2 regions of the Pseudomonas sp. 43A genome follow, and region 1 is predicted to be linked to the other one. Evidence: predicted binding sites of a transcription regulator. Region 1 holds the regulator's gene; the other holds the start of a gene.
What was found. The regulator FliA, encoded in region 1, starts transcription of late flagellar genes. The targets are predictions, from matches to a motif close to CTAAAGTTTNNNNNNNNNNNGCCGNTAA.
Positions count from the first base shown of each region.

Region 2: a site for FliA is predicted at 5,651-5,678, ahead of HUW52_RS06020 (methyl-accepting chemotaxis protein). Genes of this name have one in related genera too.

Region 1 is NZ_CP054880.1:5,284,073-5,300,042, forward strand. It holds gene HUW52_RS23090 (chemotaxis response regulator protein-glutamate methylesterase) at 1-746, opposite strand, end outside; gene HUW52_RS23095 (chemotaxis protein CheA) at 796-3,075, opposite strand; gene HUW52_RS23100 (protein phosphatase CheZ) at 3,130-3,918, opposite strand; gene HUW52_RS23105 (chemotaxis response regulator CheY) at 3,937-4,308, opposite strand; gene fliA (RNA polymerase sigma factor FliA) at 4,475-5,215, opposite strand; gene fleN (flagellar synthesis regulator FleN) at 5,212-6,042, opposite strand; gene flhF (flagellar biosynthesis protein FlhF) at 6,159-7,499, opposite strand; gene flhA (flagellar biosynthesis protein FlhA) at 7,511-9,640, opposite strand; gene HUW52_RS23130 (DUF6124 family protein) at 10,276-10,635, shown strand; gene HUW52_RS23135 (hypothetical protein) at 10,829-13,138, shown strand; gene HUW52_RS23140 (DUF6124 family protein) at 13,893-14,252, shown strand; gene HUW52_RS23145 (hypothetical protein) at 14,292-14,546, opposite strand; gene HUW52_RS23150 (Ig-like domain-containing protein) at 14,733-15,970, shown strand, end outside.
Region 2 is NZ_CP054880.1:1,352,297-1,368,266, reverse strand. It holds gene HUW52_RS06050 (energy-coupling factor ABC transporter permease) at 1-347, opposite strand, end outside; gene HUW52_RS06045 (DUF1780 domain-containing protein) at 465-1,091, shown strand; gene HUW52_RS06040 (MOSC domain-containing protein) at 1,088-1,615, shown strand; gene HUW52_RS06035 (DUF3094 domain-containing protein) at 1,667-1,840, shown strand; gene HUW52_RS06030 (NAD(P)/FAD-dependent oxidoreductase) at 1,904-3,202, shown strand; gene HUW52_RS06025 (hypothetical protein) at 3,484-3,891, shown strand; gene HUW52_RS06020 (methyl-accepting chemotaxis protein) at 3,953-5,578, opposite strand; tRNA gene HUW52_RS06015 (tRNA-Pro) at 5,743-5,819, opposite strand; tRNA gene HUW52_RS06010 (tRNA-Lys) at 5,917-5,992, opposite strand; tRNA gene HUW52_RS06005 (tRNA-Pro) at 5,998-6,074, opposite strand; tRNA gene HUW52_RS06000 (tRNA-Asn) at 6,084-6,159, opposite strand; gene clpB (ATP-dependent chaperone ClpB) at 6,457-9,021, opposite strand; gene pgeF (peptidoglycan editing factor PgeF) at 9,151-9,873, opposite strand; gene rluD (23S rRNA pseudouridine(1911/1915/1917) synthase RluD) at 9,870-10,832, opposite strand; gene HUW52_RS05980 (outer membrane protein assembly factor BamD) at 10,984-12,000, shown strand; gene HUW52_RS05975 (PP0621 family protein) at 12,127-12,369, shown strand; gene HUW52_RS05970 (PAS domain-containing sensor histidine kinase) at 12,359-13,948, shown strand; gene HUW52_RS05965 (sigma-54 dependent transcriptional regulator) at 13,945-15,291, shown strand; gene thiO (glycine oxidase ThiO) at 15,407-15,970, opposite strand, start outside.

The DNA.
Region 1 (15,970 bases):
AGCTTGTCGAGGCGTTCGGCGAAGGCCTTGGTGAACGCTGCCGGCATGTGCTGGATCAGTACGATCGGCGCCGGGAAATTCGCCGGCAACTGCGTCAACACACGTTGCAGCGCAACCGGGCCGCCCGTCGACGTACCAATGGCAACCAGTTTGTAGGCTTTGCGTTTCGGCGCGGGCGACGAAGCGCTGGCGGCCGGAGTACGGCTTGGAGCAGGTGCATGCACAGGCGCGGGTGCCGGACGTGCCGGTGCACTGGTGCTGTGGCTGCTGAAGCTGGATGGCACCGGAGCCGGTGCAGGCGTTGGTGCTGCGGCTGGAGCCGGCGCACTGTAGGCACTGAAACGACGGTTACTGCGCGAGATGCTATGGACCTTCTCGCACAGCAGTTGCTTGACCTTCTCGGGATTGCGCGAGATGTCTTCGAAATTCTTCGGCAGGAAATCCACCGCACCAGCGTCCAGCGCGTCCAGAGTGACCCGGGCGCCTTCGTGGGTCAACGAGGAGAACATCAACACCGGGGTCGGGCAGCGCTGCATGATGTGCCGCACTGCCGTGATGCCGTCCATCATCGGCATCTCGTAGTCCATGGTGATCACGTCCGGCTTGAGCGCCAGCGCCTGATCAATCGCCTCTTTACCATTGGTTGCAGTGCCGACCACTTGAATGCTCGGATCCGCTGAAAGAATTTCCGAGACGCGGCGGCGGAAAAAACCCGAATCGTCCACCACCAGGACTTTGACTGCCATAAACACTCCATTAGGTGCAGCGGGACGTTGTCGCCCCGCCGCCCCGGATTCAAATACGCCGTGCGGCGTAACGCTTGAGCATGCTTGGAACATCGAGAATCAGCGCGATGCGGCCGTCACCGGTAATGGTGGCGCCGGACATGCCCGGAGTGCCCTGCAGCATTTTGCCCAATGGCTTGATGACCACTTCTTCCTGGCCGACCAGTTGATCGACGACGAAGCCGATCCGCTGAGTGCCCACCGAAAGGATCACCACGTGGCCTTCACGCTGCTCTTCGTGAGCGGCGGAGCTGACCAGCCAGCGCTTGAGGTAGAACAATGGCAGCGCCTTGTCCCGCACGATCACCACTTCCTGACCGTCGACGACGTTGGTGGTCGACAGGTCGAGGTGAAAGATTTCGTTGACGTTGACCAACGGGAACGCAAACGCCTGATTGCCGAGCATGACCATCAGGGTTGGCATGATCGCGAGGGTCAGCGGCACCTTGATGACGATTTTCGAGCCCTGGCCCTTGGTCGAGTAGATGTTGATCGAACCGTTGAGCTGGGAAATCTTGGTCTTCACCACGTCCATGCCGACACCACGGCCGGACACGTCGGAGATCTCGGTCTTGGTCGAGAAACCCGGGGCGAAAATCAGGTTGTAGCACTCGGTATCGCTGAGGCGATCGGCCGCGTCCTTGTCCATCACCCCGCGTTTTACCGCGATGGCACGCAGGACGTTCGGGTCCATGCCTTTACCGTCATCGGAAATCGACAGCAGGATATGGTCACCCTCTTGCTCGGCAGCCAAAACAACACGGCCGCCACGGGCCTTGCCCGACGCTTCGCGTTCTTCCGGCGACTCGATGCCGTGGTCGACAGCGTTGCGCACCAAGTGGACCAGCGGGTCGGCCAAGGCCTCGACAAGGTTTTTGTCGAGGTCGGTTTCTTCACCCACCAGTTCCAGATTGATCTCTTTCTTCAACTGACGCGCCAGATCTCGAACCAGACGCGGGAAGCGCCCGAAGACCTTCTTGATCGGCTGCATCCGCGTCTTCATCACGGCGGTCTGCAAGTCAGCGGTGACCACGTCGAGGTTCGACACGGCCTTTTGCATGGCTTCATCGCCGCTGTTCAGACCCAGGCGCACCAGACGGTTACGCACCAGCACCAACTCGCCGACCATGTTCATGATTTCGTCGAGACGTGCCGTGTCGACGCGCACGGTGGTTTCGGCTTCGCTCGCCGGTTTTTCCGGTGGCGGTGTCGCCGGCGCACGGGTCGGAGCCGGAGCCGGAGCCGGAGCAGCAGCGGCCGGTTTCGGCGCTTCGGCTTTCGGCTCAGGCTTGGCGGCAGGCTTGGGCGCTGCAGCAGCGGCCGGTGCCTTGGCAGCAGGCGTGGCGACAGTCGAAGCACTGCCAGCAGCAGCGGTGCCGACTTCGGAGAACTTGCCTTTGCCGTGCAGTTCGTCGAGCAGCGATTCGAACTCGTGATCGCTGATCAGATCGCTGCCGGCCGCCGCCGCAACCGGTGCGGCTGGCGCAGGTGCCGAGGCAATCGCCGATTCCAGCGCATCCACGGCAAAGTTGCCCTTGCCATGCAACTGATCGAGCAAGGCTTCGAATTCGTCGTCGGTGATGTCAGAGCTGTCGCCCTTGGCCGGAGCCGCAGGGGCTGCCGCCGCTGGCGCAACCGCGTCCACCGCAAACTGGCCCTTGCCGTGCAGTTGATCGAGCAACGACTCGAACTCGGCATCGGTGATTTCATCGCTCGCGGCTTCAGCGGCCGTTTGCGCAGGTGCGGCAGCGGCCGGGGCTTCAGCTTCAGCCTTGACGGCGTTCAGCGAGTCCAGCAGTTGTTCAAATTCGTTATCGGTGATGTCGCCCGACGCGTCGCCTTCGACGACCAGTTCTTCGATCATCTCGGCCACCGGCGAAGCCGGGGCTGCGTCCGCCGATTGCGGTTCGGCCAGGCGCGCCAGGGCAGCCAGCAGTTCCGGGGTGGCGGCGGTGATCGGAGCACGCTCACGAACCTCAGTGAACATGCTGTTCACCGCGTCCAGTGCTTCGAGGACAACGTCCATCAGTTCTGCATCAACGCGACGCTCACCCTTACGCAGGATGTCGAACACGTTTTCGGCGATGTGACAGCACTCCACCAGCTCATTGAGCTGAAGGAAGCCGGCGCCCCCTTTTACAGTGTGGAAACCGCGAAAAATTGCGTTGAGCAGATCTGCGTCATCCGGGCGGCTTTCCAGCTCGACCAGTTGTTCGGACAGTTGCTCAAGAATCTCGCCGGCCTCAACCAGGAAATCCTGAAGGATCTCTTCATCGGCGCCGAAGCTCATTAATGGGGTGCTCCTACAGGTCTAAAAACCCAAAAAACCTAAAATTCCAAAACTCTAGAACCCGAGGCTGGATAACAAATCGTCCACATCGTCCTGACCGGACACAACGTCTTCTCGTTTATCGGCATGAATCTGCGGACCTTCACCCTGCGAGAGATGTTTTTGTGGATCTTTTTCTGCAAGCATCGCGGCGCGGTCATGTTCGATGCCCGCAAAGCGGTCCACCTGACTGGCCATGAGCACGAGCTTGAGCAAATTGCTTTCGACTTCGGTGACCAGTTGGGTCACACGCTTGATCACCTGACCGGTCAGGTCCTGGTAATCCTGGGCCAGCAGGATGTCGTTGAGATTGCTCGACACCGCACGGTTGTCCGTGCTGCTGCGTGACAGAAAACCGTCAACCCGGCGCGCCAGTTCACGGAACTCTTCAGCCCCGACCTCGCGACGCATGAAGCGACCCCAATCGGCGCTCAACGTCTGGGCTTCGTCAGCCAGACTGTTGACCACCGGCGTGGCGCTTTCCACCAGATCCATGGTGCGGTTGGCCGCGGCTTCTGTCAGCTTGACCACATAGCCCAGGCGTTCGGTGGCGTCGGTGATTTGCGACACTTCCTCGGCCTGCGGCATGTTCGGGTCGATCTGGAAGTTGACGATCGCACTGTGCAATTCACGTGTGAGCTTGCCCACTTCCTGGTACAGGCCACGGTCACGGGTCTGATTGAGCTCATGGATCAGTTGCACAGCGTCGCCGAACCTGCCTTTTTCAAGGCTTTCGACCAGTTCGACCGCGTGTTTTTTCAGGGTCGACTCGAAATCGCCCTGTGAAGATTCGTTATGCTCCATAGCTCCCCCGCGCGTTCATCAGCCGATGCGTTCGAAAATCTTCTCGATTTTGTCTTTCAACGCCTGAGCCGTGAAAGGTTTGACTACGTAGCCGTTTACACCGGCCTGAGCGGCTTCAATGATCTGCTCGCGCTTGGCTTCTGCAGTCACCATCAGCACGGGCAGGTGCTTGAGTTTTTCATCGGCACGCACGTGGCGCAGCAGGTCGATACCGGTCATGCCCGGCATGTTCCAGTCCGTTACCAGAAAGTCGATGCTTCCGCTGTTGAGCACTGGAATGGCAGTCACGCCATCGTCAGCCTCGACGGTGTTGGTGAACCCAAGATCACGCAGCAGGTTCTTGATGATCCGCCGCATCGTTGAGAAGTCATCAACGATGAGGATTTTCATGTCTTTGTTCAATTCGACCTCCAAGCAGTCTTAAACGCGCCCAGCACCTGGACGCGCCACTTCAATCAATCGGCGCAGCACTCGAAGACTGTCTGGAGCACAACAGAGCAAGACCGGTGCCGTTCATCACCGCACCAGCCTCGTTCGCAGTGTCCCCACACTGCCTTCAGCGCGCTCGCCACTCCCCCAAACGCCCCCGCAAACGGGCCGCGCACTGGCTGTGTAACTGGCTGACCCGCGATTCACTGACGCCAAGGACTTCACCGATCTCCTTGAGGTTCAGCTCTTCGTCGTAGTACAGCGCCAACACCAGTCGCTCACGCTCCGGCAAATTGGCAATCGCGTCCGCCAACGCGGCCTGGAAACGTTCATCTTCCAGATCGCGTGACGGCTCAAGATGAGCACTCGCGCCATCCTCGTGCAGCCCTTCGTGTTCGCCGTCCTGCAACAGGTCGTCGAAACTGAACAGGCGGCTGCCCAAGGTGTCATTCAAAATCCCGTAGTAATCGTCGAGACTCAATTGGAGTTCGGCTGCAACCTCGTGATCTTTAGCGTCACGGCCGGTTTTAGCTTCAATTGAGCGAATTGCGTCGCTGACCATACGGGTATTGCGGTGAACCGAGCGTGGCGCCCAGTCCCCTTTGCGCACTTCGTCGAGCATCGCGCCGCGGATTCGTATGCCCGCGTATGTTTCGAAACTGGCGCCTTTGCTGGCGTCATATTTGGTCGAGACTTCGAGCAGGCCGATCATCCCGGCCTGGATCAGGTCTTCGACCTGCACACTGGCCGGCAAGCGCGCCAGCAAGTGATAGGCAATGCGTTTGACCAGCGGCGCGTAACGCTCGATCAGCTCGTACTGAGCGTCGCGTGCCGACTTCTTGTAGTAGTTCATACCGCTAGCGGTCATAGCACGGGCCCTGCCGTTTGCTGCACGAGGCGCTCGACGAAAAACTCAAGGTGGCCACGCGGGTTGGCGGGCAGCGGCCAGGTGTCGACCTTCTGCGCGATCGCCTTGAACGCCAGTGCGCACTTGGAACGCGGAAAGGCTTCGTACACCGCGCGCTGCTTCTGCACCGCTTTACGCACGCTTTCGTCGTAAGGCACGGCGCCGACGTATTGTAGAGCGACGTCAAGGAAGCGATCCGTGACCTTGGTCAACTTGGCGAACAGGTTGCGCCCTTCTTGCGGGCTCTGCGCCATGTTGGCCAGAACGCGGAAACGGTTCATGCCGTAATCGCGGTTGAGCAGTTTGATCAGCGCGTAGGCGTCAGTGATCGAGGTTGGCTCGTCGCAGACCACCAGCAACACTTCCTGGGCTGCACGTACAAAACTGACTACCGAGTCACCAATACCCGCAGCGGTGTCGATCACCAACACGTCGAGATTGTCGCCGATGTCGCTGAACGCCTGAATCAGGCCGGCATGTTGCGCCGGGCTCAGGTGAACCATGCTCTGTGTGCCGGACGCGGCCGGGACGATACGAATGCCGCCGGGGCCTTGCAACAGCACGTCGCGCAATTCGCAACGGCCTTCGATCACGTCGGCCAGTGTGCGTTTAGGGGTCAGACCCAACAAAACGTCGACGTTCGCCAGTCCCAGATCGGCGTCCAGCAGCATGACCCGACGGCCAAGCTCTGCCAGCGCCAGAGACAAGTTCACTGACACGTTAGTCTTGCCGACGCCACCTTTGCCGCCGGTCACCGCGATCACCTGTACGGGATGCATGCTGCCCATGTTATTTCTTTACCTTGTCTTGCATAGACGGAGGCCACATTACTGGCTGCGCGTTCACAACCGGAACAATGCATGGCAGACCATCGATGTAGGTACAAAAACTGTTCATGAATACCTCAGCCTACCTGCTTGGTCGGGCTGTGATAGATATCAGCGAACATGTCAGCCATGGCTTCTTCGCTGGGTTCTTCCTGCATTTGCACGCTGACGGCGCGGCTGACCAGTTGATGACGGCGCGGCAGATGCAGATCATCCGGAATCCGTGGGCCATCGGTCAGGTACGCGACCGGCAATTCATGACTGATCGCCAGGCTCAACACTTCGCCAAGGCTGGCCGTTTCATCCAGTTTAGTCAGGATGCAGCCGGCAAGCCCGCAACGCTTGTAACTGTGATAAGCGGCGGTTAGAACCTGTTTCTGGCTGGTGGTTGCCAAGACCAGATAATTTTTTGAACGAATGCCACGTCCGGCCAGACTTTCCAGCTGCATGCGCAGGGCTGGATCGCTGGCTTGCAGGCCGGCAGTATCGATCAATACCACGCGTTTGCGCAGCAGTGGATCCAGCGCCTGCACCAGCGATTGGCCCGGATCGACGTGGGTCACCGGCACATTGAGAATGCGGCCCAGCGTCTTCAGTTGTTCCTGCGCACCGATGCGGAAACTGTCCATGCTCACCAGCGCAACATTCTGCGCGCCGTATTTCAGCACATAACGCGCGGCAAGCTTGGCGAGTGTAGTGGTCTTGCCCATGCCGGCCGGGCCGACCATGGCAATGATACCGCCCTCTTCCAGTGGCTCGACTTCCGGTACGGCAATCATCCGTGCCAGATGCGCGAGGAGCATGCGCCAGGCCTGACGCGGTTCTTCGATATCAGTGATCATCGCCAGCAGATCACGCGACAACGGACCGGACAGGCCGATACGTTGCAGACGGCGATACAGGTTGGCTTGCGCCGGACGGCTGCCTTGCAGCTGATTCCAGGCCAGGGTGCCGAGCTGAACTTCCATCAGCTCGCGCAGGCTGTTCAATTCGAAACGCATCGAATCCAGTGCGCGCGGATCAACACCGCCGGAGGACTGCGCAGGCGCCGGGGCTGGACGCGCCGGGGCGGCGTAAGTCGGCTCGCTCAGCGGTTCAGCGGCAGTCAGCGGCAGGCCAGCCGTCAACGGCAGCCCGGCGAAGATCTGGCGATTGCTATTGCCGTCGGCTTCGCCACGCAGGCTCAGTTCGGCCTGGGCGGTGACAATGCGCGATTGGGTCTTGCGCAGTTCGTCTTCGAGCTCCATGTTCGGAACCCGTGGCGCCAGCGCCGACAGTTTGTAATCCAGTGCCGCCGTCAGCTCGACACCGCCGGCAATGCGGCGGTTGCCAATGATGGCGGCATCAGCGCCCAGCTCATCACGAACCAGCTTCATGGCCTGACGCATATCGGCGGCAAAGAAACGCTTAACTTGCATAAACCACTACCTCAGCCGTTGGGCCCTACTGTCGCAACGATGGTCACTTGCTTGTTGTCCGGTATTTCCTGGTAGGCCAGCACATGCAATCCAGGGACTGCGAGGCGGCCAAAGCGCGAGAGCATCGCGCGGATCGGGCCAGCGACCAAAAGGATCACCGGCTGACCTTGCATTTCCTGACGCTGCGCCGCTTCGATGAGCGAACGTTGCAGCTTCTCGGCCATGCTTGGCTCCAGCAGAACGCCCTCTTCTGAGCCTTGTCCTGCCTTCTGCAGACTATTGAGCAATATTTGTTCCAACCTTGGTTCCAAGGTGATCACAGGCAGCTCCGACTCAGTACCTACAATGCTTTGGACGATGGCGCGGGATACGCCGACCCGCACAGCAGCCACCAACGCGGCGGTATCTTGACTCTTCGCCGCGTTGTTGGCGATGGCTTCGGCAATGCTGCGGATATCGCGCACCGGCACGTGTTCGGCCAGCAGCGCCTGTAGCACTTTGAGCAGTTGCGACAGCGACACCACGCCCGGCACCAGTTCTTCAGCCAGTTTCGGCGAGCTTTTGGCCAGCAATTGCATGAGTTGCTGCACTTCTTCGTGGCCGATCAGCTCACTGGAGTGCTTGTACAGAATCTGGTTCAAGTGCGTCGCGACCACGGTGCTGGCGTCGACCACGGTGTAACCGAGCGATTGTGCCTGCGCACGTTGGCTAATTTCGATCCACACCGCCTCCAGGCCGAAAGCCGGATCTTTGGCGTTGATACCGTTGAGCGTGCCGTACACCTGGCCCGGGTTGATCGCCAGTTCGCGATCCGGATAGATCTCGGCTTCGGCGAGGATCACCCCCATCAGGGTCAGGCGATAGGCGCTTGGCGCCAGGTCGAGGTTGTCGCGAATGTGCACGGTCGGCATCAGGAAGCCCAGATCCTGCGAGAGCTTCTTGCGCACGCCCTTGATCCGCGCCAGCAATTGCCCGCCCTGATTGCGATCCACCAGTGGGATCAGGCGATAACCGACTTCCAGACCGATCATGTCGATTGGCGTCACGTCGTCCCAGCCCAGCTCTTTGGTTTCCATGGCACGGGCCGGCGACGGCAGCAGCTCCTGCTGACGCTTGACCTCTTCCAGCGCCACAACTTTGGCAACGTTCTGCTTTTTCCAGAACAGGTAGGCACCGCCAGCGGCCAGCGCGGCCATGGTCAGGAACGAGAAGTGCGGCATACCCGGCACCAGGCCCATGACCGCCATCATCCCTGCCGCCACCGCCAGCGCTTTCGGCGAGGCGAACATCTGGCGATTGATCTGCTTGCCCATGTCTTCCGAACCGGAAGCACGGGTCACCATGATCGCCGCGGCTGTAGATAACAACAGTGATGGCAATTGCGCCACTAAACCGTCACCGATGGTCAGCAACGCGTAAACCTTGCCGGCGTCGGCGAAGCTCATGTTGTGCTGGAAGATACCGACGGCCATCCCGCCGATAAGGTTGATGAACAGAATCAGCAGGCCGGCAATGGCGTCACCACGGACGAACTTGCTGGCACCGTCCATCGAACCGTAGAACTCGGCCTCTTGGGCGACTTCCTGACGGCGCGCCTTGGCCTGGTTCTGGTCGATCAGACCGGCGTTGAGGTCGGCGTCGATCGCCATTTGTTTGCCGGGCATCGCATCGAGGGTGAAGCGCGCGCTCACCTCGGAAATCCGCCCGGCACCCTTGGTCACCACGACGAAGTTGATGATCATCAGAATCGCGAAGACCACGATACCGACCACGTAGTTACCGCCGATCACCACTTCACCGAAGGCCTGAATCACCTTACCGGCAGCGGCGTGGCCGTCCTGACCGTGGAGCATCACCACCCGCGTCGAAGCCACGTTCAGCGCCAGCCGCAGCAGCGTCGCGACCAGCAGAATCGTCGGGAACACGGCGAAATCCAGCGGTCGCAGCGCGTAAACGCAGACCAGCAGAACGACGATCGACAGGGCGATGTTGAAGGTGAAGAATACGTCGAGCAGGAACGGCGGCACCGGCAACATCATCATCGCCAGCATCACCAGCAACAGCAACGGCACGCCCAGATTGCCTCGACTGAGGTCGGCAACGTTTGTGCGAGCAGTGTTGAATAACTGAGAGCGATCCACCGGTTTTCCCCGTTCCTTTAAAGCAAACTTTTGACGCCCAGAGCGGGCTCACGGCGGGTACTGCAAGAAGCTTTCCAACTTTTGCCAAGGATTGAAACAGGAAGGGATAAACACGCTCCCTGTAGGAGTGAGCCTGCTCGCGATAGCGGTGTGTCATCCAACAAATTCGCCTACTGACACTCCGCTATCGCGAGCAGGCGAAGGCCTACATTTGGTGTGCATTTCACTCTCACATTTGGAATGCAGTCTCTTGTGGGAGCGAGCCGGCTCGCGAAGAGGCCCTTATATCCGGCACAAATTTTTCGATTTAAACGAAGCTGTTTAAAAGACACCTTCAGACACGCCTTCAAGGCTACAAATCCTTGCGCCTTTGCCTACAGCCAAGCCAGAATCCGCCGGTTTGTGCGCCTTGGGGGGCGGGTTCTATTGTGGATCGGTCGCTGACGAATCAGCGATCGGGTCTCGCAGCCCGTCGATCTCTGGACGCACAACACCCGCTTTTTTAAGGCGGCTGTACGTGGGAGACCTTCGGGTCTGCCGGTTCTAGAGTCCCGGTCTGCGACCCGCGTATAGCTGCCCCCCTCATTCGTCTCGCAGCGAACGCTGGCAACTCCAATGACTCCAGGAGCTTCACCATGATCAAACCAACACCCAACCCACCCGAAACCGACCCCACCTCCCCCTACGAATCCCTCGATTCAAAAAAACTCCACGAAGCCGCCGACCGCGCCCTCGATCACTACCTCTGCCCACCCGGCTCCACCCCACCGCCACGTAAAACACGCCGGATGTACGCCGTGACCGCCGACTTCAAAAACGAAGAACTGCTGGCCGATGCCAGCGAAACACTCGCTTCTGCAAGAACCATCGCCCATGACTTCGCCCACCTCATACCCGCGTCGCAGCGCAGGACGCTGCTGGGCATCGCGCAGCTGATCATGCTCGGGGAACTGGCGGTGAATCGGGCGCTGGATAACTTGGAATTGCCGAATTAACGCGTCGCCACTGATGCCCTCCTGTGGGAGTGAGCTTGCTCACGAAGACTGACTTACAGGCAACACAGCTTTTCATACAGCAAACGACCACTCGTCGCAAAACCGCCGTCACCTGTCAGATCTGACAGGTGTGCAATCTGCGATTAAGCGCTTTGATGACACCTGACCCTTTCACCGCTCAGGAGCGTCAGTCATGACCACAACCCGAACGCCCGACAACGCCGCATTGGCGCTTTACCCTCCCCGCGCTCCCGAAGCGACTACGCCGGTAGATGGCGCCCATTATGGCGTACCCAAACACGTATACGACCTCAAGCCCATGGGCCTGACCATCGCCGTCGATCCTCCGCAGGTCGGTACGGTCGATGCCGGCGATGTGATTCGCCTGGTGCTGAACAAAGCCAGTACCGAAGCCACCAAAACCATCCAGCCCGGCGAGGAAAATGCCGTTCATACCCTCTACCTGCCCAAAGGCCTTCTGCTGACCACTGGCGTCAACACTCTCGTTTACACCATCACCCGTGGCAGCCAGAACATTGGCACCTCAACGCCGGATCTGACCTTGCTGTACAACGACATCCGCCCCGGTAAAGAAGATCTCACGCCCGGTGACGGCGCTCATTCCAGACTGCAACTGATCCTGCCGCAGGACGTGATCGACGACGGCATCGATGCCGAGCGCGCCAAACAAGGCGTGCAGGTGTGCTTTGCCTACCCCTACTGCCGGGCTTACGACGTAATCCGTTTGAACTGCAACGGCAAGGATGTTGTGCGAACCGTCACTGCCGCTGAAGCCCCGACCAGCCCTTCAGCCGAGCCGACGAAAATTTGCGTGATGGTTGGGGAAGATGTATTCCAGCAGGCCGGGGACAATTCGAAGTTTGTCTTTTCCTACACCGTCACCGATCAGCTTGGCAACGGGCCAGACACCGACTCGCCTTACTCGGGCACGGTGGAGGTCGATGTGCACCTGAAGGAAACCCGACTGGTCGCCCCCGATCTGGCCGAAGACCCGGACGATCCGAGCGATGACCCGAGCACCATCGATCTGACGAAGCTGGGCAGCAAGGATCTCACCGTACTGGTGCATACGTTCGCCCCACTATGGCAGGCCAACGACAAAATCCGTGTGACCTACACCGCCACCCAACCCGGCGCCCCGATCGTGTCGCACACGGTTGAGGCCGATGTCGGGCGCATTCCGTTCACCTACAAACTGATGGTGCCCAATGCCAAAGTGATTGCTGGCAGCACGGTGCGTGGAAAATATGAGCTGATACGCGGCGGCGAGATCTTTGCGACATCCAACCCCGCCAAAGCCGATGTCATCGGCAATCCGATCATCGGGTTGCTGCCGCCGTTTCTAGTGGGCGCCGTTGATCCAATCGATGTGCTGGCCCATCCGAACGGGGTGACCGTTCGCGTCGAGTACCTTGAAGCACGGACAACAGACCGCGCCCGACTGGTGGAAGTTAATCCGCCGGCGGGCTCGCCGCAGTTTCCTTTGGTGGAGTTCAACAGCGACAAACAGGTGGATACGGTGTTGAGCGCGGCGTTTCTGGCGGCTCGACATGGAAAGGTGATCGAGCTGCGCTGGAACTTGAATCGCAATGGTGGGCAGGCTGGGAAATCAGACTCGGTCACGGTTACCGTGCTGAAGATTGTCGATGAAGACCTTCGGCTACCAACTCCTGAAGTCCCACAGGCAACAGATGAAGGAGATTTAAACCTTGCTCACTTCGAAGGTGATGCCCAAGTTAAAGTCGCACCGTGGATAGGCATGATGGCAGGCCAAAAAGTCGAGTTGACGGCACACGGTTTTAAGGACGACGACTCCCCCCATATCATTTATCTGCTGCCTAGCCACACCGTCATCGATGATGATCTAACTAATGGAGTGAAGTCCGATTTACTAAGGAGCGAACTCCTTAAATTAAAAAATGAGAGCAAAATAACAGCGACACTTACTATAGACTTCACCCCTGACAATAATCTGGCAGAGAGAGTAGCGTGCCCAAAACGCTCGCTCACTCTTCGAAAGCTGAAAAAAACTTCTGGACTTGAAACATGGGAAGGCAGATCACAGCAAACATTTATACAAAACGCTCCTGTAAAACTTGACAACAGCTTTACAGTGCACGTCATTAGAGACAGCTCTGGGTCATTATATCAAATACGTATAATTCATCTTCAAAGTTTTCATATGAAGTTCGGCTTCGCGACACTACTTGCAGACCGTTCCTCACTATTCAGACTTGATCTCGATGGACTTGCACAAAAGATGAGCGTCGAGTTCAGTAGTGTATATAGAGACGGCACACTCATAAAGTTCTGCGACTCAAAAGGGGAAACCTTACATGCGGCGCAAATCCCGGTGACTCATGAGAGTGTTCATACATCCTCATATACAGCGCTGACTGGAACGTCCATCGCTTACGTAGAAATATTGGTAGGTCCAGAAATCTATGGTGGAATTTGGATTGACAACATTTTGTGGGAGTAACCACTTTAACCAGACAATAATTTTTTATTTAGCGCAAATTTTATGCGGAATATTTAACTAGTTTTGAAGCGCAAAGAGATCGCAGCTTTCAGCAATTCCCACATGGAAATACGTAACTTTGTAAACCTGAAGACTGCGATCTTTGGACTTTAAGCACCAACGTTTGAATGACACGCTCAGACACGTAATAAGGCTACAAAACCTTGCAGCATTGCCTACAGCCAGGAGCAAAGAGGACCGAACAACGGCGAACAAAGGGGACGGATTTATTTAACCAGTGATTTAAACAGCGGAGCTTGATCGAGATTTTTCTGCTGACCCGGATGGCCCTTTCGCGAGCAAGCTCGCTCCCACAGGGGAACGCGTTCCAAATGTGGGAGCGAGCTTGCTCGCGAAGGGGCCAGTGAGTCAGTGCAAATCGCCTTTTAAACTCCGGCGTTTAAAAGACACCTTCAGACACGCCTTTCAGGCTACAAATCCTTGCGCCATTGCCTACAGCCAAGCCAGAATCCGCCGGCTTGTGCACCTTGGGGTCGGGTTCTATTGTGGGTCGGTCGCTGACGAATCAGCGATCGGGTTTAGCAGCTCGGCAATTTTCAAGGCACGCGAGTATCGCCATTCCGTTATGGCGGCTTTGCGTGGGGCACTTCGGTGCGCCGGGATCCTTGAGCCTGGTCTGCTAACCCGCGCACAAGCCGCCACCTCCTCGTTTAGCAGCGAAAGTTGACGGCTCCATTTCTCAAGGAGCTTTACCATGATCAAACCAACACCCAACCCACCCGAAACCGACGCCACCTCCCCCTACGAATCCCTCGATTCAAAAAAACTCCACGAAGCCGCCGACCGCGCCCTCGACCATTACCTCTGCCCACCCGGCTCCACGCCACCGCCGCGTAAAACACGCCGGATGTACGCCGTGACCGCCGACTTCAAAAACGAAGAACTGCTGGCCGATGCCAGCGAAACACTCGCTTCTGCAAGAACCATCGTCCATGACTTCGCCCACCTCATACCCGCGTCGCAGCGCAGGACGCTGCTGGGGATCGCGCAGCTGATCATGCTTGGGGAACTGGCGGTGAATCGGGTGATGGATAATCTGGAGTTGTCGACCTGATCTGTACCCGCCACAGCGACCTCTGCAAGAGCCGGGCTTTCAATGGTTCAGGCATAAAAAACCGCCGCCCCGCTCAATCAGGGCGGCGGTTTTTTGTTGCATCACAGTAAAGTCAGGAACCAGGCCGCCGATCCGGCGAGGACGCTGCTGGGCATCGCACAATTGATCATGCTCGGCGATCTGACGGTGAATCGGGTGCTGGATAATCTGAAGTTGCCGCAGTAGCGTCCTCCCCCCGATGATCGTTCTCACGCTCTGCGCGGGAGCGATAAAGTAGATGCAGAAACTGGCCACAGACCTTGCTCAGGCGGGTTCTTGCCAAGCCCGAACCAACGGTCTCTCGTCACTCTTCCCAATGAGAAAGGCCAACCGCCCATCGGAAATACTCGACTACCTGTCAGATTTGACAGTGGTGCAACAGTGTACTTCCTGCATTCAATGAGGCCCTCCAGGCAATCACTCAAACGCAGGAGACACCTCATGAACTCAGTTTCAGCAGTCACCGATCCAGCGGCGCCGAAGGTACTTGAAGCGCATGGCTCCGCGGGTGATCAATTCGATTTCAATAATGTTTATTTCGCCCGACACGTCACCGTTCAAATTCCACATTACACCGGCATGGCGCGTGGTCATACGGTTCGCATGACTTGGGAAAACCCTCGGTACACCTATCACTCAGAGGTGGTCACGGTGGTAACACCAGGCGCCCTCAACATCCTCACCCCACGCATGGAGGTAATCGATAGCATTGGTCATACCGTGAAAGTTTTTTACACGGTCCGCACTGCCCCGGGTGGTACCTTGATTGCTTCTCGATACTTGCTGTTGCACATCCTTCCTCAAGCATTCGATTTACTGGCACCGACGCTGTCGAGCGACCAGACAACCATTGGTGCGCATTATACGGGTATGACGACCGGCTACACGGTCCGCATCCGCGCGACAGCCAACACGACCTGGCAAAGTCAATCACAACCTGTTCAGACCGGCGTCCCCTCGACGTTCACACTTCCTCCGGACTGGCGCACAACCAATCGCGGTGCCGATGCCCTGATCAATTACACCGTATACAAATCGGGAAGTGGTGAGCGATTGATGTTTTCGAAAGTGTTGAGAACACGAATTGGCGAAGCCGCCACTGCTCCGACGTTGACATCGGTCAAAGGCTCTCCCAGCGGTGTCGAAATCCCTCAAGCCGGGGTCACGGTGGAAACGGCCGTCACCCTCAGCGGCAGCGCGGCCAAAGGCCAGAAAGTCGAAATCTTTGACGGCACTGTCTCCAAAGGTCCGGCAACTGCAGATCCCACAACCGGTGTCTGGACGCTGCTCATCAGTGCCCTGGCTGTGGCAGCCCACAGCTTTACCGCCAAGGCGTTGTATGGTACTGGGCAGACTTCTGCCGCGCGAACCCTTACGGTGGCCCCCGCGCTCATCATAGAAACCTCAACTTTAGTAATATCTGGTCGCAACCTTTCCATCGCGAATTCCGGCCCCAGATGGATTCGTACCGGAAAGGACCCCTTCGGCACCACAGCCGACCGAACCCCGTTAAGTGGCGTCCCCCCGTACACTTATAGGTCAGGCGACAGTGGCATCGCTTCGGTTGAGGAGACGACAGGGCGCGTGCGGAGTGAGTGGAACGGAACGACCCGTATCTATGTGACCGACAGCCTGGGACGCGACGCCAGCTACGAGGTAACCGTGCACAATGTAATTAG
Region 2 (15,970 bases), 2.9 Mb from region 1:
AGGATCAGCAGCGAGCCATTGACCCCGACCGCCAGCAGATCCTGACGACCCAGTAGCACCAGGCCGATCTGTGCGACCAGGCCTCCGACAATTGCCAGCGGCCAATCCAGCAGCAATGTCACGGCGGTCATGCCGATAAAGTGATAGGACACGCCGGTGTCGAAATCCCTGCGCACCAGCCACAACAGAAACAACGCGAATACCGTACCGAACAACAGATGCTGACGCCGGCTGTCACTGAACAACTCGACCCACGGCGCGCGCGCAATCGCCCAGAGCAGCACCGGCAGATAAATCAGCCAGCCGAGCGTCAGGCTCGCCGAGGACAACAGTTCGGCACCGATCATGATTCCCTCACTTTATCTGTGGGTTGATGTCCTTCGCCGCAGTCTACACCGCCACCCGATGAGCATCAGCCAAGCAAAGCTTTCTGCTTGTCGCATTTGAACGCTAAGCTTGGGCCTATGGATGACTCAGATTATTTACGCCTGCTGACCATCGCGGCCGAGCAAGCCAACGCCTTTCTGTCCAATGCCCGCAAATGGGAGCGTGAGCGTTGGGTCTGCCAGCGCCTGCTGCAAGGCCTGAACATCCCCTACCGTGCCGACGAATTCGCGCCGGCCGGCGAGCCGCCGGACGTGCTGTTTCGCGATGCCAATTTCGAGGTGTTCTTCGTGCTCGACGAGGGACGCCGGCTCAACGACGAATGGCGCGATGAGTTGCAGCGACGTCGCAGCGCTTTTTCTCTCAGCCAGTTGGTGCGCCGCGAAGCCAAGCCCAAGCGGATTCCGGCTAACGAATTTCTGCTGCGACTGGCGCCGACGTTGCGCAAAAAAGCGCACAACTACAAGGAACGCGGCATGGATCTGGGCGAACTGGACATCATCGCCTTCGCCAGTCTTAAACGTGAGGTACTGGATCTGAACAGCCATTTCCCCCCGCCCACCGAATATCTCCGTCAGGGCTGGCGCTCGCTGTCCCTGGTCGGCCCGACCTTCGCCCGCGTACTGTTCGCCCACCCGGATGCACCGGACTTCCTGCGCAGCAACCTCGGTCGCAGCATTGTCTTTGACGTGGGAATCAGCCTGTGACACCACTTCAGCAATTGATCGCCGATGTACCGCAGACCGGATGTGTGCGCTGGATTGGCGTGCGCCCCGAATCCCGTGGGCCGATGATCGAACTCGATGCAGTGGAGGCGCGACTGGAAGCAGGACTGACCGGCGACCACGCCCGCCCCGGTGTGCGTAACGCGCGGCAGGTGACCCTGATCCAGTGGGAACATCTGGCGGTGATCAGCGCTTTGATGGGACGCACACACGATCAGCCGGTCAAGCCTGAAGATCTGCGGCGCAATCTCGTTATCAGCGGTATCAATTTGTTTAGTCTCAAGGGTCGGCGCTTTCGCATCGGTCAGGCAATATTCGAAACCACGGGCTGGTGTCAGCCCTGCGCACGGCTGCAGAACAACCTCGGCCCCGGCACCTTTCAAGCGGTGCGCGGACATGGCGGAATTACCGCGCGGGTGTTACAAAGCGGGATCATTCGCCTCGAAGACCGTATAAGCGTCGAGCCGGTTCCGGACAGCGGCTATGCTGCGTTCAACCCCGGATAAAAACCGCTGTAGCTTCTGCCCATTCAGCAACGTCTACCTGACGAGGCAAATATGACCAGCCGCCTGAACCCCGAAGACCAGAAACATGTCGAAGAGTACCTGCAACTGTCCCAACACCGAGTCGAGCGCCGGCCTTTCCGGCCGTGGATGCTCCTCGTGCTGGTGCTGGCAGTGACCATTGGTCTGGGCCTGTTGAGCCGATTTATCAGTTACCTGACGCTATGAGCAGCTTGGCGCTCGCTTGGGTAACCGCACCGATTTCCTTTAAAAACCTTGCGAGCTATCCCTATGTCCCATCGTATTGTTATTGTCGGCGGCGGCGCCGGCGGTCTGGAGTTGGCTACCCGTCTGGGTAAGACCCTGGGCAAGCGCGGCACGGCCAGTGTGATGCTGGTCGACGCCAATCTGACGCACATCTGGAAGCCCTTGCTGCACGAAGTGGCCGCCGGATCGCTGAACTCTTCCGAAGACGAACTCAACTATGTTGCCCAGGCGAAATGGAACCACTTCGAGTTCCAGCTGGGGCGCATGAGCGGGCTCGATCGCGCGCAGAAGAAAATCCAGCTGGCCGCCACCTACGACGAAAACGGCGTAGAGCTCGTCCCGGCGCGTGAAGTGCAATACGACTCGCTGGTAATCAGCGTCGGCAGCACCACCAACGATTTTGGCACTCAGGGCGCGGCGCAGCACTGCCTGTTCCTCGATACCCGCAAACAGGCCGAGCGCTTTCACCAGCAACTGTTGAATCACTACCTGCGTGCACACGCCGGGCAAACCGATGTGATCGAGCAGATCAGCGTAGCGATCGTCGGCGCTGGCGCCACGGGCGTCGAGCTGGCGGCAGAACTGCACAATGCCGCCCATGAACTGGCGGCGTATGGTCTGGACCGGATCAAACCGGAAAACATGCACATCACTCTGATCGAAGCCGGCCCACGGGTGTTGCCGGCCCTGCCGGAGCGCATCAGCGGGCCGGTGCACAAGACCCTGGAAAAGCTCGGGGTCAATGTCATGACCAACGCCTCGGTCAGTGAAGTGACGGCGGATAGCCTGATCACGGCCGATGGCAATGAGATCAAGGCCAGCCTGAAAGTCTGGGCTGCCGGTATTCGCGCACCGGGTTTCCTCAAGGACATCGACGGCCTGGAAACCAACCGCATCAATCAACTGCAAGTGTTGCCGACGCTGCAAACCACCCGCGACGAGAACATCTTCGCCTTCGGTGACTGCGCCGCGTGCCCGCAACCGGGCACCGATCGCAATGTGCCGCCGCGTGCACAAGCCGCGCACCAACAGGCGTCGCTGCTGGCCAAGTCGCTGAAATTGCGCATCGAAGGCAAGACCCTGCCGGAGTACAAGTACACCGACTACGGCTCGCTGATCTCGCTGTCGCGTTTTTCGGCGGTGGGTAACTTGATGGGCAACCTGACCGGCAGCGTGATGCTCGAAGGCTGGCTGGCGCGGATGTTTTACGTGTCGCTGTACCGCATGCACCAGATGGCGCTGTACGGGCCGTTCCGCACGGCGATGTTGATGCTGGGTAGCAAGATTGGCCGTGGCACCGAGCCGCGTCTGAAACTGCACTAAAAGACCTTGTAGGCCTTCGCCTGCTCGCGATAGCGGTGTGTCAAACGACAAACGATGTTGTCTGATACACCGCTATCGCGAGCAGGCGAAGGCCTACATTTGATTTGTGATTCTGTCTCGTAATGTATCTGCGTCCGTAATATCTAACCTTCGCTTACAAACTCCCCCGCTGCGCGACACAGTCGCGATACACCGCCACCGCTTAATGGCCACACCCGAGCACACCTGCTCAGGCTTTCGTCCTTAACGTGTGGTTGCGTTGTGCAGCCAGGAGAATGTAAATGTCCCGTACTTCGACCCTCGGTAAAAAATCCATTGGCCTGATCGGCGCCGCACTGGCAGGTGGCCTGATGCTGTCTGGTTCGGTGTTTGCCGCTCAACCACTGGCGCAGGGCTACATGGTTGCGTCGGCGGAAACCTCGGTGAAAGCGCCGGAAGGCAAATGCGGTGAAGGCAAATGTGGCGATGCTTCGATGGCCAAGACGGACAGCGATGGTGACGGCAAGGTTTCCCGCGCCGAATTCCTCAAAGTCGCGCCGAAGTCCGATTTCGACAAGATCGACACCAACCATGACGGCTTCATCGACGAGCAAGAGGCCTACAACAACGTGAAGGCCAACTTTGAAGCCAACGGCAAGAAGATGCCAAAAGGCCTGTTCGAACACCTGAAAGATCAAGACGGCGCCTGATCAGCAGAAAAACCAAGCCGCGCTTCTCTTCGCAGAAACGCGGCTTTTTCACGTCTGCCGTTTACAACTGGAAGCGCCGCACCATGCCCTGCAAGGCGTTGGCCAGTTGCGACAACTCGTGGCTGGAGGCACTGGTCTGGTTGGCACCGGCGGCCGAACGTACCGACAAATCACGGATGTTCACCAGATTACGATCCACTTCCCGGGCGACTTGTGCCTGCTCTTCGGCGGCACTGGCGATCACCAGATTGCGCTCATGGATCTGATGGACCGAGGCGGTAATGGTTTGCAGCGCTTCACCGGCGCGCTCTGCCAACGCCAAGGTGGTCGTCGCCCGCGCGGTACTGGCCTGCATCGAATCCAGCGCCAGGCTCGAACCACTGCGCATGCCCTGGACCATCTGCTCGATCTCCTGAGTCGATTGCTGCGTGCGATAGGCCAGCGCCCGTACTTCATCGGCGACAACGGCAAACCCTCGCCCGCTCTCACCGGCCCGCGCTGCTTCGATCGCCGCGTTGAGCGCCAGCAGATTGGTCTGCTCGGCAATCGCCCGAATCACATCCAGCACTTTGCCAATGTCCTGGGACTGGTTGGCCAGTGATTGCACCAGCTCACCGGTCTGTTGCACGTCGCTCGCCAGTGCGTTGATGGCAGTGGCGGTCTCACTGACGCGCACCTGGCCCAGATGCGCCGATTCGCTGGATTGACGGGTCGCGTCAGACGTCGACACCGCATTGCGTGCGACCTCTTCCACCGCTGCCGTCATCTGGTTGACGGCGGTCGCGGCCTGTTCGATTTCGTTGTTCTGTTGTTGCAGCCCCTGTGTGCTGTCGAGCGTCACCGCATTGAGTTCATCGGCGGCCGTCGCCAGTTGCGTCGCCGAACCGCTGATGCCTTGCAGCGTCTCACGCAGGTTCTGTTGCATGGTTGCCAAGGCTTTGAGCAAGCGACTGACTTCATCGTTGCCATGGGTTTCGATTGGCCGGGTCAGATCACCCTGCGCCACACTTTCTGCTGCGCTGACGGCGCTGCTCAGCGGACGAACGATGCTGCGGGTGAGCATCATCGCCAGTGCCACCGTGGCCAACGCGGCCAAGGCAATGAACAAGCTGACGATCGTGCGCGAGTTTTCGTAGTGCGCAGCGGACTTCTGGCTTTCGGCCGCGACCTGTTTGGCGAACAGATCCGCCAGATCATTGAGTTGCTTGCCGGAGCCATCGACCACGGTTTTCATGTCGACCAGCAACAACCTGGTCAACTCATCACGCTTGCCTTGCTCGGCGAGGGCGAAAGATTGAGCGATACCGCTGCGATACGCGGCGAAGGTCTTTTTGAACTGGTCGTATAGCTGCTGGCCTTCCGGGGTGTCGACCAGTTTGTCGTAGGTGGCGATTTTCTCGCTCAGCTCCTTGTCGCGGGTGTCCATCTGGCTGCGGTAAGTCGCAATGTTGGCCGGATCCTGATCCAGCGCCATGCGCAGCGAAATGGTGCGGATGCGCAGCATGATCTCGCGAATCTCGTCGCCGCCACGAATACTTGGCAGCCACTGATTTTCCACCGCGACTTCACTGTCGCGAATACTCGACATCTGCCCGAGCGCAAAAACGCCGAGCAAGGCCACCAACACCGCGATCAGGGCGAACCCCAGGGCCGCCCGGGGAGCAATATTCAACTGACGAAGCAACATGACGCACGCCCTTATTCTTGTATTGGCCAGATTCAAGGGGCGAAGCCATGGCAGTCCCCTCGTGTTAGCGGGCTATCGGCAGGTTGTATGATGACTTGAAGGGGAAATGAGATTTTGTCGGACAAAAAAAATCCCCGTATCTTTCGATACGAGGATTTTTAATATGGTCGGGGTAAGGGGATTCGAACTCCTGACATCCTGCTCCCAAAGCAGGCGCGCTACCGGACTGCGCTATACCCCGGTAAAAAAAAGGCGACCTTTCAAAGATCGCCTTCTTCGATCAGCGCTTTTGGCCTCTGATCTTAAGATTCGATCCCAGTGTTAACTGGTTTCAAAAATGGTGGGTCGTGTGGGATTCGAACCTACGACCAATTGGTTAAAAGCCAACTGCTCTACCAACTGAGCTAACGACCCAAAAATGGTCGGGGTAAGGGGATTCGAACTCCTGACATCCTGCTCCCAAAGCAGGCGCGCTACCGGACTGCGCTATACCCCGGTTTGAAATTGGCTCCGTGACCAGGACTCGAACCTGGGACCCAATGATTAACAGTCATTTGCTCTACCGACTGAGCTATCACGGAACTACATATTTCAATTTACAACGGTGAAACTTGTTGCATCTAGTCACTCGTTCGCATCGCTGCGTTCGTGTGTCTGAGGCGCGCTATTCTACAACCTAGAACACCTCTGTCAACCCCCTAAATTGCTTTCAAGTTAATGATTTGCAACTTATTTCAGATTTCAACTCAGTGAGCTGAGACCGTCTTGGCGACTGACTGCGGGGCGCACTTTACAAGCCTTTTCCTTTGAGTTCAACAGCCTAACGAAAAAAAAGGCCCCACAATGTGGGGCCTGCCAATTTTCATTGGCGCTTGGACTCAGTTGAAAACGATTTCGTCGTTCTCGACAGCGCCAGTTGCCGTGTCGCCAGGCATGAAATGACCCGAGAGGATCAATTGCGCCAGCGGGTTTTCGATCCAGCGCTGGATCGCCCGTTTCAAAGGACGTGCGCCATAGACCGGGTCGTAACCAACGGCGATCAACTTGTCCATCGCCTCCGGGCTGAGTTCCAGCTTCAGCTCGCGCTCGGCCAGACGGCTGCGCAGACGGCCCAACTGAATCTCGGTAATACCCGCGATCTGATCCCGCGCCAAAGGCTCGAAGATCACCACCTCGTCGACCCGGTTGATGAACTCCGGACGGAAGTGCGACGTCAGCGCATCCATTACTGCAGCACGCTGTGCCTCACGATCACCGACCAGCTCCTGAATCTGCACAGAGCCGAGGTTCGAAGTCATCACGATCACGGTATTGCGGAAGTCCACCGTGCGGCCATGGCTGTCGGTCAGGCGACCATCCTCGAGCACTTGCAGCAAGATGTTGAACACATCCGGGTGCGCCTTCTCGACTTCGTCCAGCAGGATCACCGAATAAGGCTTACGACGTACCGCCTCGGTCAGGTAACCGCCCTCTTCGTAACCGACGTATCCCGGTGGCGCACCGATCAGACGCGCCACGGAATGTTTCTCCATGAACTCGGACATGTCGATCCGCACCATCGCCTCTTCCGTATCAAAGAGGAATTCGGCCAGCGCCTTGCACAGCTCGGTTTTACCGACACCGGTCGGGCCGAGGAACATGAACGAGCCGCTTGGACGATTCGGATCGGACAACCCGGCACGCGAACGCCGTACTGCGTTAGCGACGGCGACCACCGCTTCTTCCTGGCCGATCACACGTTTGTGCAACAGGCTTTCCATCTTCATCAGTTTGTCGCGCTCGCCTTCGAGCATTTTCGACACCGGGATACCGGTCCACTTCGACACGACTTCGGCGATCTCCTCTTCAGTCACCTTGCTGCGCAGTAACTGGTTTTCGCTCTTGCCGTGCTGATCGACCATTTGCAGGCTGCGTTCCAGATCCGGGATCACCCCGTACTGCAATTCGGCCATGCGATTGAGGTCGCCTTTACGGCGCGCGGCCTCCAGTTCCTGACGCGACTGCTCGATCTTCTGCTGAATCTGTGCAGAACCCTGCACCTCGGCTTTTTCCGAGTTCCAGATTTCTTCCAGATCGGAATACTCGCGTTCGAGACGGACGATTTCTTCCTGGAGTTTCTCCAGACGTTTCATCGCCGCTTCGTCGCTTTCTTTCTTCAGCGCCTGGGATTCCACCTTCAACTGAATCAGGCGACGTTCAAGACGATCCAGCACTTCCGGCTTGGAGTCGATTTCCATGCGGATGCGGCTGGCGGCCTCGTCGATCAGGTCGATGGCCTTGTCCGGCAACTGCCGGTCAGTGATGTAGCGATGGCTGAGCTTGGCAGCAGCAATGATCGCACCGTCGGTGATTGCCACCTTGTGGTGAACCTCGTAACGCTCTTTAAGGCCACGCAGGATGGCAATGGTGTCTTCTTCGCTCGGCTCATCCACCAGGACTTTCTGGAAGCGTCGCTCGAGGGCCGCGTCCTTCTCTATATATTGGCGGTACTCGTTGAGCGTGGTCGCGCCAACGCAGTGCAACTCACCGCGAGCCAACGCAGGCTTGAGCATGTTGCCGGCATCCATCGAGCCTTCGCCTTTACCGGCGCCGACCATGGTGTGCAGCTCGTCGATGAACAGAATGATCTGCCCTTCCTGTTTCGACAGCTCGTTGAGCAGCGATTTCAGGCGTTCTTCGAACTCACCGCGATACTTGGCACCGGCAATCAGCGCGCCCATGTCCAGCGAGAGCAGACGCTTGCCTTTGAGGCCGTCCGGCACTTCACCGTTGATGATGCGTTGGGCCAGGCCTTCGGCAATGGCGGTTTTACCCACACCAGGCTCACCGATCAGCACCGGGTTGTTCTTGGTGCGGCGTTGCAGAACCTGAATGGTACGACGAATCTCGTCGTCACGACCGATCACCGGATCGAGCTTGCCGTCTTCGGCACGCTTGGTCAGGTCGACGGTGTATTTATCCAGCGCCTGCCGCGACTCTTCGTGGTTGGCGTCGTTTACCGCTTCGCCGCCACGCAGATTGTTGATCGCGTTTTCCAGGGCTTTCTTGCTCACGCCTTGGCCGAGCAGCAATTTGCCGAGCTTGCTGTTCTCGTCCATCGCCGCGAGCAGCACCAGTTCGCTGGAGATGAACTGGTCGCCCTTCTGCTGGGCCAGACGGTCAGCCTGATTGAGCAGGCGCGCCAGATCCTGCGACATGTTGACGTCGCCGGTCGGGTTCTGGATTTTCGGTAATTGGTCGAGCTCTTTGGTCAGCTCTTTGCGCAAGCTGTTGACGTCGAAGCCCACTTGCATCAGCAGAGGTTTGATCGAACCACCCTGCTGCTCAAGCATGGCTTGCATCAAGTGCGCCGGCTCGATGGCCGGATGATCGTGGCCGACTGCCAACGACTGCGCGTCGGACAAGGCCAACTGTAATTTGCTGGTTAAACGGTCTATTCGCATAAGTCACCTTCCTTTTGAGCAGGCCGGACCTAAAAACCATCCTGAATAAAGAAACCTGCCAGATACCACTGTAGATGCGGTCGATTCTGCAAGATTCAAGCGTCAGAGGGTTGATGCAGATCAGACAGTTTAGCGGGTGAGCCAGATAAGGGAGGCAAAGCGACCCGTGCGTGGGGCACGGCGATAAGAGAAGAAGCGTGGATCGGTCACGGTGCAGAAACCGCCGCCGTAAACCGCTGTGACACCACGTTCAGCCAGACGCAGGCGCGCCAGCTTATAGATGTCAGCCATAAACTTGCCGGCATTGTCGCTCGGTACGAAGGCTTCTGCCGCTGCGGGCAATTGATTGATGAAGACTTCCCGCACTTCCGGGCCGACTTCAAAGGCTTGCGGGCCAATGGCCGGACCGAGCCAGACCAAAACGTCTTCAGACGGAACATCGAGGCTGGCGAGCGTCGCTTCAAGCACACCTGCTGCCAGACCACGCCAACCGGCATGGGCCGCCGCCACACGGGTGCCGGCACGATCGCAGAACAATGCTGGCAAGCAGTCGGCTGTCATCGCCGCGCAGGCAATGCCCGGCGTTGCCGTCCAACTGGCATCGGCAGTCGCGACAATGCCCGGATCAGCATGAGCGACGGCGATCCCGTGCACTTGCTGCAACCAGGCAGGCTGTATAGAGAAGTGATCGGTCAGGCGCCGTCGGTTCTCGGCAACAGCCTCAGGACGGTCATCAACATGATCGCCCAGATTGAGGCTGTCGAACGGCGCCTCGCTGACGCCACCCTCGCGGGTGGTGACGCAGGCTTTGACGCTGGCCGGCGCAGGCCAGTCCGGCGTCAGCCAGTTCATCCGACGAATGCCTCGCGATCCTGCTTGAGCAGGGTCAGCAGCCAGACGAAATCTTCCGGCAACGGCGATTCCCAGCTCATGCGTTCACCGGTCGTCGGATGATCCAGCTCAAGGAAGCGCGCGTGCAGGGCCTGACGTGGGAAATGCTTGAGCGATTCCACCATCGTCGGGTTCGCCGCTGGCGGAATACGGAAACGACCGCCGTACGCCGGGTCGCCGACTAACGGGAAGTTGATGTGCGACATGTGCACGCGAATCTGGTGAGTACGACCGGTTTCGAGCTTCACCCGTACGTGGGTGTGCGAACGGAAGCGCTCCAGCACGCGGTAGTGGCTGACGGCAGGCTTGCCGCCTTCCATTACCGCCATGCGCTGGCGCTGCTGGCCGTGACGACCGATCGGGGCGTTGATCTTGCCACCGGCGGTCACGACACCAATCACGATGCACTCATAGATGCGGCTGACGCTGCGGCTCTGCAACTGAGTAACAAGCTTGGTCTGCGCCTGAATGGTCTTGGCCACCACCATCAGACCGGTGGTGTCCTTGTCCAGACGATGCACGATACCGGCGCGCGGGACATTGATGATGTCCGGCACGTGGTGCAGCAAGGCGTTGAGCAGGGTGCCATCGGCATGACCGGCAGCCGGGTGCACCACCAGGCCCGCAGGCTTGTTGATCACCAGGATGTCGTCGTCTTCATAGACGATGTCGAGCTCGATGTCCTGGGCGATCCACTCGCCCTGGGCTTCCTGCTCGGCAGTCAGCTCAAGGATGGCACCGCCGTGCACGATGTCGCGCGGGCGGATGACCGCCCCGTCCACAGTCAGGCGACCTTCTTTGATCCAGGCGGAAAGGCGCGAGCGAGAGTGCTCAGCGAAGAGTTGGGCAGCGACTTGATCGAGGCGTTGGCCGCCCAATTCGGACGGCACCTCTGCGCGAAGTTCAATTTTATCGGACATGCTCTGACTGTGCGTCGGCACAGCTTTTGGTTTCGGCTGCGCGCTTGTGGTTAAATACGGCGTCTTTTGCCCCGAGGCTTTTCAACGGGGCGCTCATCATAACAGGACGGCCCCGCCCAAGACAGCGGCCGTCATAGGGACGCAAGCCGCCATGCAAGTGAAACACCTGCTGCTGATCGCCATCCTCGCATTGACCGCTGCTTGCTCATCGAAGGAAGTCGTAGACGAAAACCTCAGCGAAGCCGAGCTGTATCAGCAGGCTCAGACTGACCTGGACAACAACAGCTACACCAGCGCCACAGCGAAGCTGAAGGCTCTGGAGTCGCGTTATCCGTTCGGTCGCTACGCCGATCAGGCGCAGCTGGAGCTGATCTACGCCAACTACAAGAACGCCGAGCCGGAAGCTGCAAAGTCCGCCGCCGAGCGTTTCATTCGTTTGCACCCGCAGCACCCGAACGTGGATTACGCCTACTACCTGAAAGGTCTGACGTCTTTCGACCAGGACGTCGGCCTGCTGGCGCGCTTCCTGCCGCTGGACATGACCAAGCGTGACCCGGGCGCCGCGCGCGACTCGTACAACGAGTTCGCCCAGCTGACCAGCCGCTACCCGAACAGCCGCTACGCGCCGGATGCCAAGCAGCGCATGATCTACCTGCGCAACCTTCTGGCCGCCTACGAAATCCACGTGGCCGACTACTACCTGACCCGTCAGGCCTATGTAGCCGCTGCCAACCGTGGCCGTTACGTGGTGGAAAACTTCCAGGAAACCCCATCGGTCGGCGACGGCCTGGCGGTGATGACTGAAGCCTATCAGCGTCTGCACCTGGACGAACTGGCGGCCACCAGCCTCGAAACCCTGAAGCTCAACTACCCGAACCACCCGAGCCTGCAAGACGGTCAGTTCGTGCCACGGGTTGCCGAAGCCGACAACCGTTCGTTCCTGAGCAAGGCGACTCTGGGCCTGATCGAATCGCGTCCACCGCTGCCGCCGGGCGAAACCCGCGCCAATCAGGACGTGCAGAAGCAGTTCCAGGACGCGAAAGACGCGATCCCGAACGAGCTCAAGCCTAAAGACGAGAACGGCGACGTGATCGAAGAGCCAGAGCCTGAGTCGAGCAACACCGACCGTTCCTGGTTCAGCTACATGACTTTCGGCGTGTTCGACTGATCACACCGGCAGTACAGAAAAGGGAGATCTGCGGATCTCCCTTTTTTATTGCCGCGCATTAATAGGCTGTGCGCTTGTCGGGTCCTTGGCTAAACTGCCGGATCATCAGTCGAAAAGCCGCTCATCATGCTTCGTTTATTGTTCTGGATTGTCCTGATTTTTGCTGCGGTATGGCTGTGGCGCAAATTCAAGGCTCCTGCCGCGTCCAATCAATCCGACCGCGCCTCTCGTGAACAGGACGCGCCACCGATGGTGCGCTGCGCCCATTGCGGCGTACACCTGCCGCGCGACCGCGCGTTGAGTGTGCAACAACAGTGGTATTGCAGTCAGGCTCACCTTGAGCAAGGCCCGGGTGCCAGTGATCGCTGAGGCCTCCAGCGCCGACAGCAAACAGGCGCAGCGCCTGCTGCGCCTTTATCATCTCTACCGTTTAAGCGTCGGTATCACGCTGGTGTTGCTGATCTCCAGCAACATGGACAACCGCCTGCTGACGTCGGCCAACGACGAATTGCTGCGCGGCGGCAGTTGGCTGTACCTGATTCTCAACATTCTGTTGGTGGTATTCCTCGAGAACACGCGACGGCCGGCGCAACTGTTCAGCCTGGCCCTCGTCGATGTCCTGCTTTTATGCGGATTGTTCTTCGCTGCCGGTGGCGTTGGCAGTGCCCTGGGCAATCTGCTGATTGTCTCGGTGGCGATCAGCAACACCCTGCTGCGGCGGCGCATCGGCCTGTTGATTGCCGCGATCGGTGCGCTGGGCATCGTTGGTTCGAGTTTTCTGTTGAGTTTCAACCACCCCCTGAGCGCCAATGAATACCTGCAGGCCGGCACCCTCGGTGCACTGTGCTTTGCCGCGTCGTTGCTGGTGCAAGGGCTGATCAGTCGCCTCGAAGTCAGCGAAACACTCGCCGAAAAACGCGCCAGCGAAGTCGTCGGCCTCGAAGCCCTCAACGCACTTATCCTGCAACGCATGCGCACCGGCATTCTCGTGCTCGACGAGGCGCATCGGGTGCAGTTGGCCAACCACAGCGCGCAAACCCTGCTCGCGCAATCGCATCTTCAAGGACACCTGATCGATGACTATTCGCCGGCGCTGGTCGAGCGCCTGCAACTGTGGATGAACAACCCGACCTTGCGCCCACAGAGCCTGAAAATCCCCGGCAATGGCCTCGAGCTGCAACCGAGTTTCATCGCCCTCGAACAAAGCCCAAACCAGCAAACCCTGGTGTTTCTCGAAGACCTCGCGCAAATCAGCCAACAAGCTCAGCAATTGAAACTGGCTGCGCTGGGGCGACTGACCGCTGGGATCTCCCACGAAATTCGCAATCCGCTGGGTGCCATCAGTCATGCCGCGCAGCTATTGGCTGAATCCGAGGAACTCGATGGCGCGGATCGACGTCTGACACAGATTATTCAAGACCACTCCCAGCGCATGAACCGAGTCATCGAAAACGTCCTGCAATTGTCCCGCCGCCAACAGAGCGCGCCGCAACGGCTGGATCTCAAGCCGTGGCTGGAAAACTTCGTTGCCGAAAGCCGCGAACAGGCCTCCGAGCGCCAGGAAATTCATCTGCGGATCAATTCGGGGGACTTCACCACGCTGATGGACCCCAACCAGCTCACGCAGATTCTCGACAATCTGTTACGCAACGGCTGGCGCCACAGCGCCCTGCTGCACGATCAGGCGCAAGTCTGGCTGGCCCTGTTCAGCGATCCCGACAGCCAGTTGGCGGTCCTCGAAGTGCAGGACAACGGCCCCGGCGTCCCGGCCGATGAACAGACGCATCTGTTCGAACCGTTTTTCACCACCAGCAGCCAAGGCACCGGCCTTGGGCTTTATCTGTCCCGTGAGCTGTGCGAAAGCAACCAAGCGCGCCTAGACTTTCAATCACGCCAAGGCGGCGGCTGCTTTCGCATCACCTTTGCTCACGGACGGAAACAAAGTTGAACACGAGCCCACGGCAAAAAATTCTTATCGTCGACGACGAACCGGATATCCGCGAACTCCTGGAAATCACCCTGGGACGGATGAAACTCGACACCTACAGCGCGCGTAATCTGGCTGAAGCCCAAGCGCTGCTGGACCGCGAGAAATTCGATCTGTGCCTGACAGACATGCGCCTGCCCGATGGTACCGGGCTAGAGTTGGTGCAGCACATCCAGCAACGCTATTCACAACTGCCGGTGGCGATGATCACCGCCTATGGCAGCCTGGAAACGGCCATCAACGCTTTGAAAGCAGGTGCTTTCGACTTCCTCACCAAACCGGTGGACCTCACTCGTTTGCGCGAACTGGTCGGCACCGCCCTGCGTATGCCGGCGGCGGGAGGCAGCTTTACCTCCATCGATCGGCGCTTGCTCGGTGATTCGCCACCGATGCGCATTCTGCGCAAGCAAATCGACAAACTCGCTCGCAGTCAGGCGCCGGTGTACATCAGCGGCGAATCGGGCAGTGGCAAGGAACTGGTTGCGCGCCTGATTCATGAACAGGGGCCGCGCGCCAGCCAGCCGTTCGTACCGGTGAACTGCGGAGCGATCCCGACGGAACTGATGGAAAGCGAGTTTTTCGGCCATCGTAAAGGCAGTTTCACCGGCGCGGTCGAGGACAAGCCCGGGTTATTTCAGGCAGCCCATGGCGGCACGTTGTTTCTCGATGAAGTGGCGGACTTGCCGTTGTCGATGCAGGTGAAGTTACTGCGCGCGATTCAGGAAAAAGCCGTGCGCAGTGTCGGCGGCCAGCAGGAAAGCGTGGTCGATGTGCGGATTCTCTGCGCCACGCACAAGGATCTCGATGCAGAGGTCGCGGCCGAACGCTTTCGTCAGGATCTTTATTACCGCCTGAACGTGATTGAATTGCGCGTGCCGCCCCTGCGTGAGCGCCGTGATGACATTGAAGTGCTGGCGGCCAATATGCTCAAGCGTTTGGCCAAGGACAGTGCTCAGCCCGTTGCGCGCCTTCATCCACAGGCGCTGGAAGCGTTGAAAAATTACCGGTTTCCGGGGAATGTGCGGGAGCTGGAGAACGTGCTTGAGCGGGCACACACCTTGTGTGAAAACCGCACGATCGAGGCTGAAGATTTACGTCTGAGCGAAGGCAACTGCGCGGCGGACGGCGGGATTGCCGATCTGACGCAGATCGACAATCTGGAAGATTATCTGGAGAACGTCGAGAGGAAGCTGATCTTGCAGGCGCTGGAAGAAACACGCTGGAATCGCACGGCGGCGGCGCAGCGGTTGAGTCTTTCGTTTCGTTCGATGCGCTATCGGCTGAAGAAACTGGGCCTGGATTGAGGACCCCTTCGCGAGCAGGCTCGCTCCCACATTGGATTTTGTGAACGACAAAGATCAACTGTGGGAGCGAGCCTGCTCGCGAAAGCGGCCTGCCAGGCACCAGAGAAATATCTGACTAAATGCGGCCTTCAGGCGCATACGGCACTGGATCAATAATCGGCGCCCTTCCCAGCATCACATCGGCAAACAACTGGCACGACGCCGGCGCCAGCACCAGCCCATTGCGGTAATGCCCGCAGTTCAACCACAACCCGTCAAACCCCGGCACCCGGCCAATGTACGGAATGCCCTCCGGCGATCCCGGGCGCAACCCTGCCCAGTGCCCGACCACTTCGGCATCGGCCAACGCTGGCAATAACTCCACTGCCGAAGCCTTGAGACTTTCCAGTGCCACATCGGTCGGCGTCTTGTCGTAGCCTTCGTGCTCCAGCGTGCTGCCAATCAGAATGTGGCCGTCGCGACGCGGGATCGCATAACGCCCCTTGGCCAAAACCATGCTCGGCAGAAAATCCGCCGCGCACTTGTAGAGAATCATCTGCCCTTTGACAGGTTCGACCGGCAGCGTCAGATCCAGCGTCTTGAGTAGATCGCCGCTCCACGCACCGGCCGTCAGCACGACCTGATCACCTTTGATCACACCGCTGGAGGTTTCGACGCCGACGACCTGCGCGCCCTCACG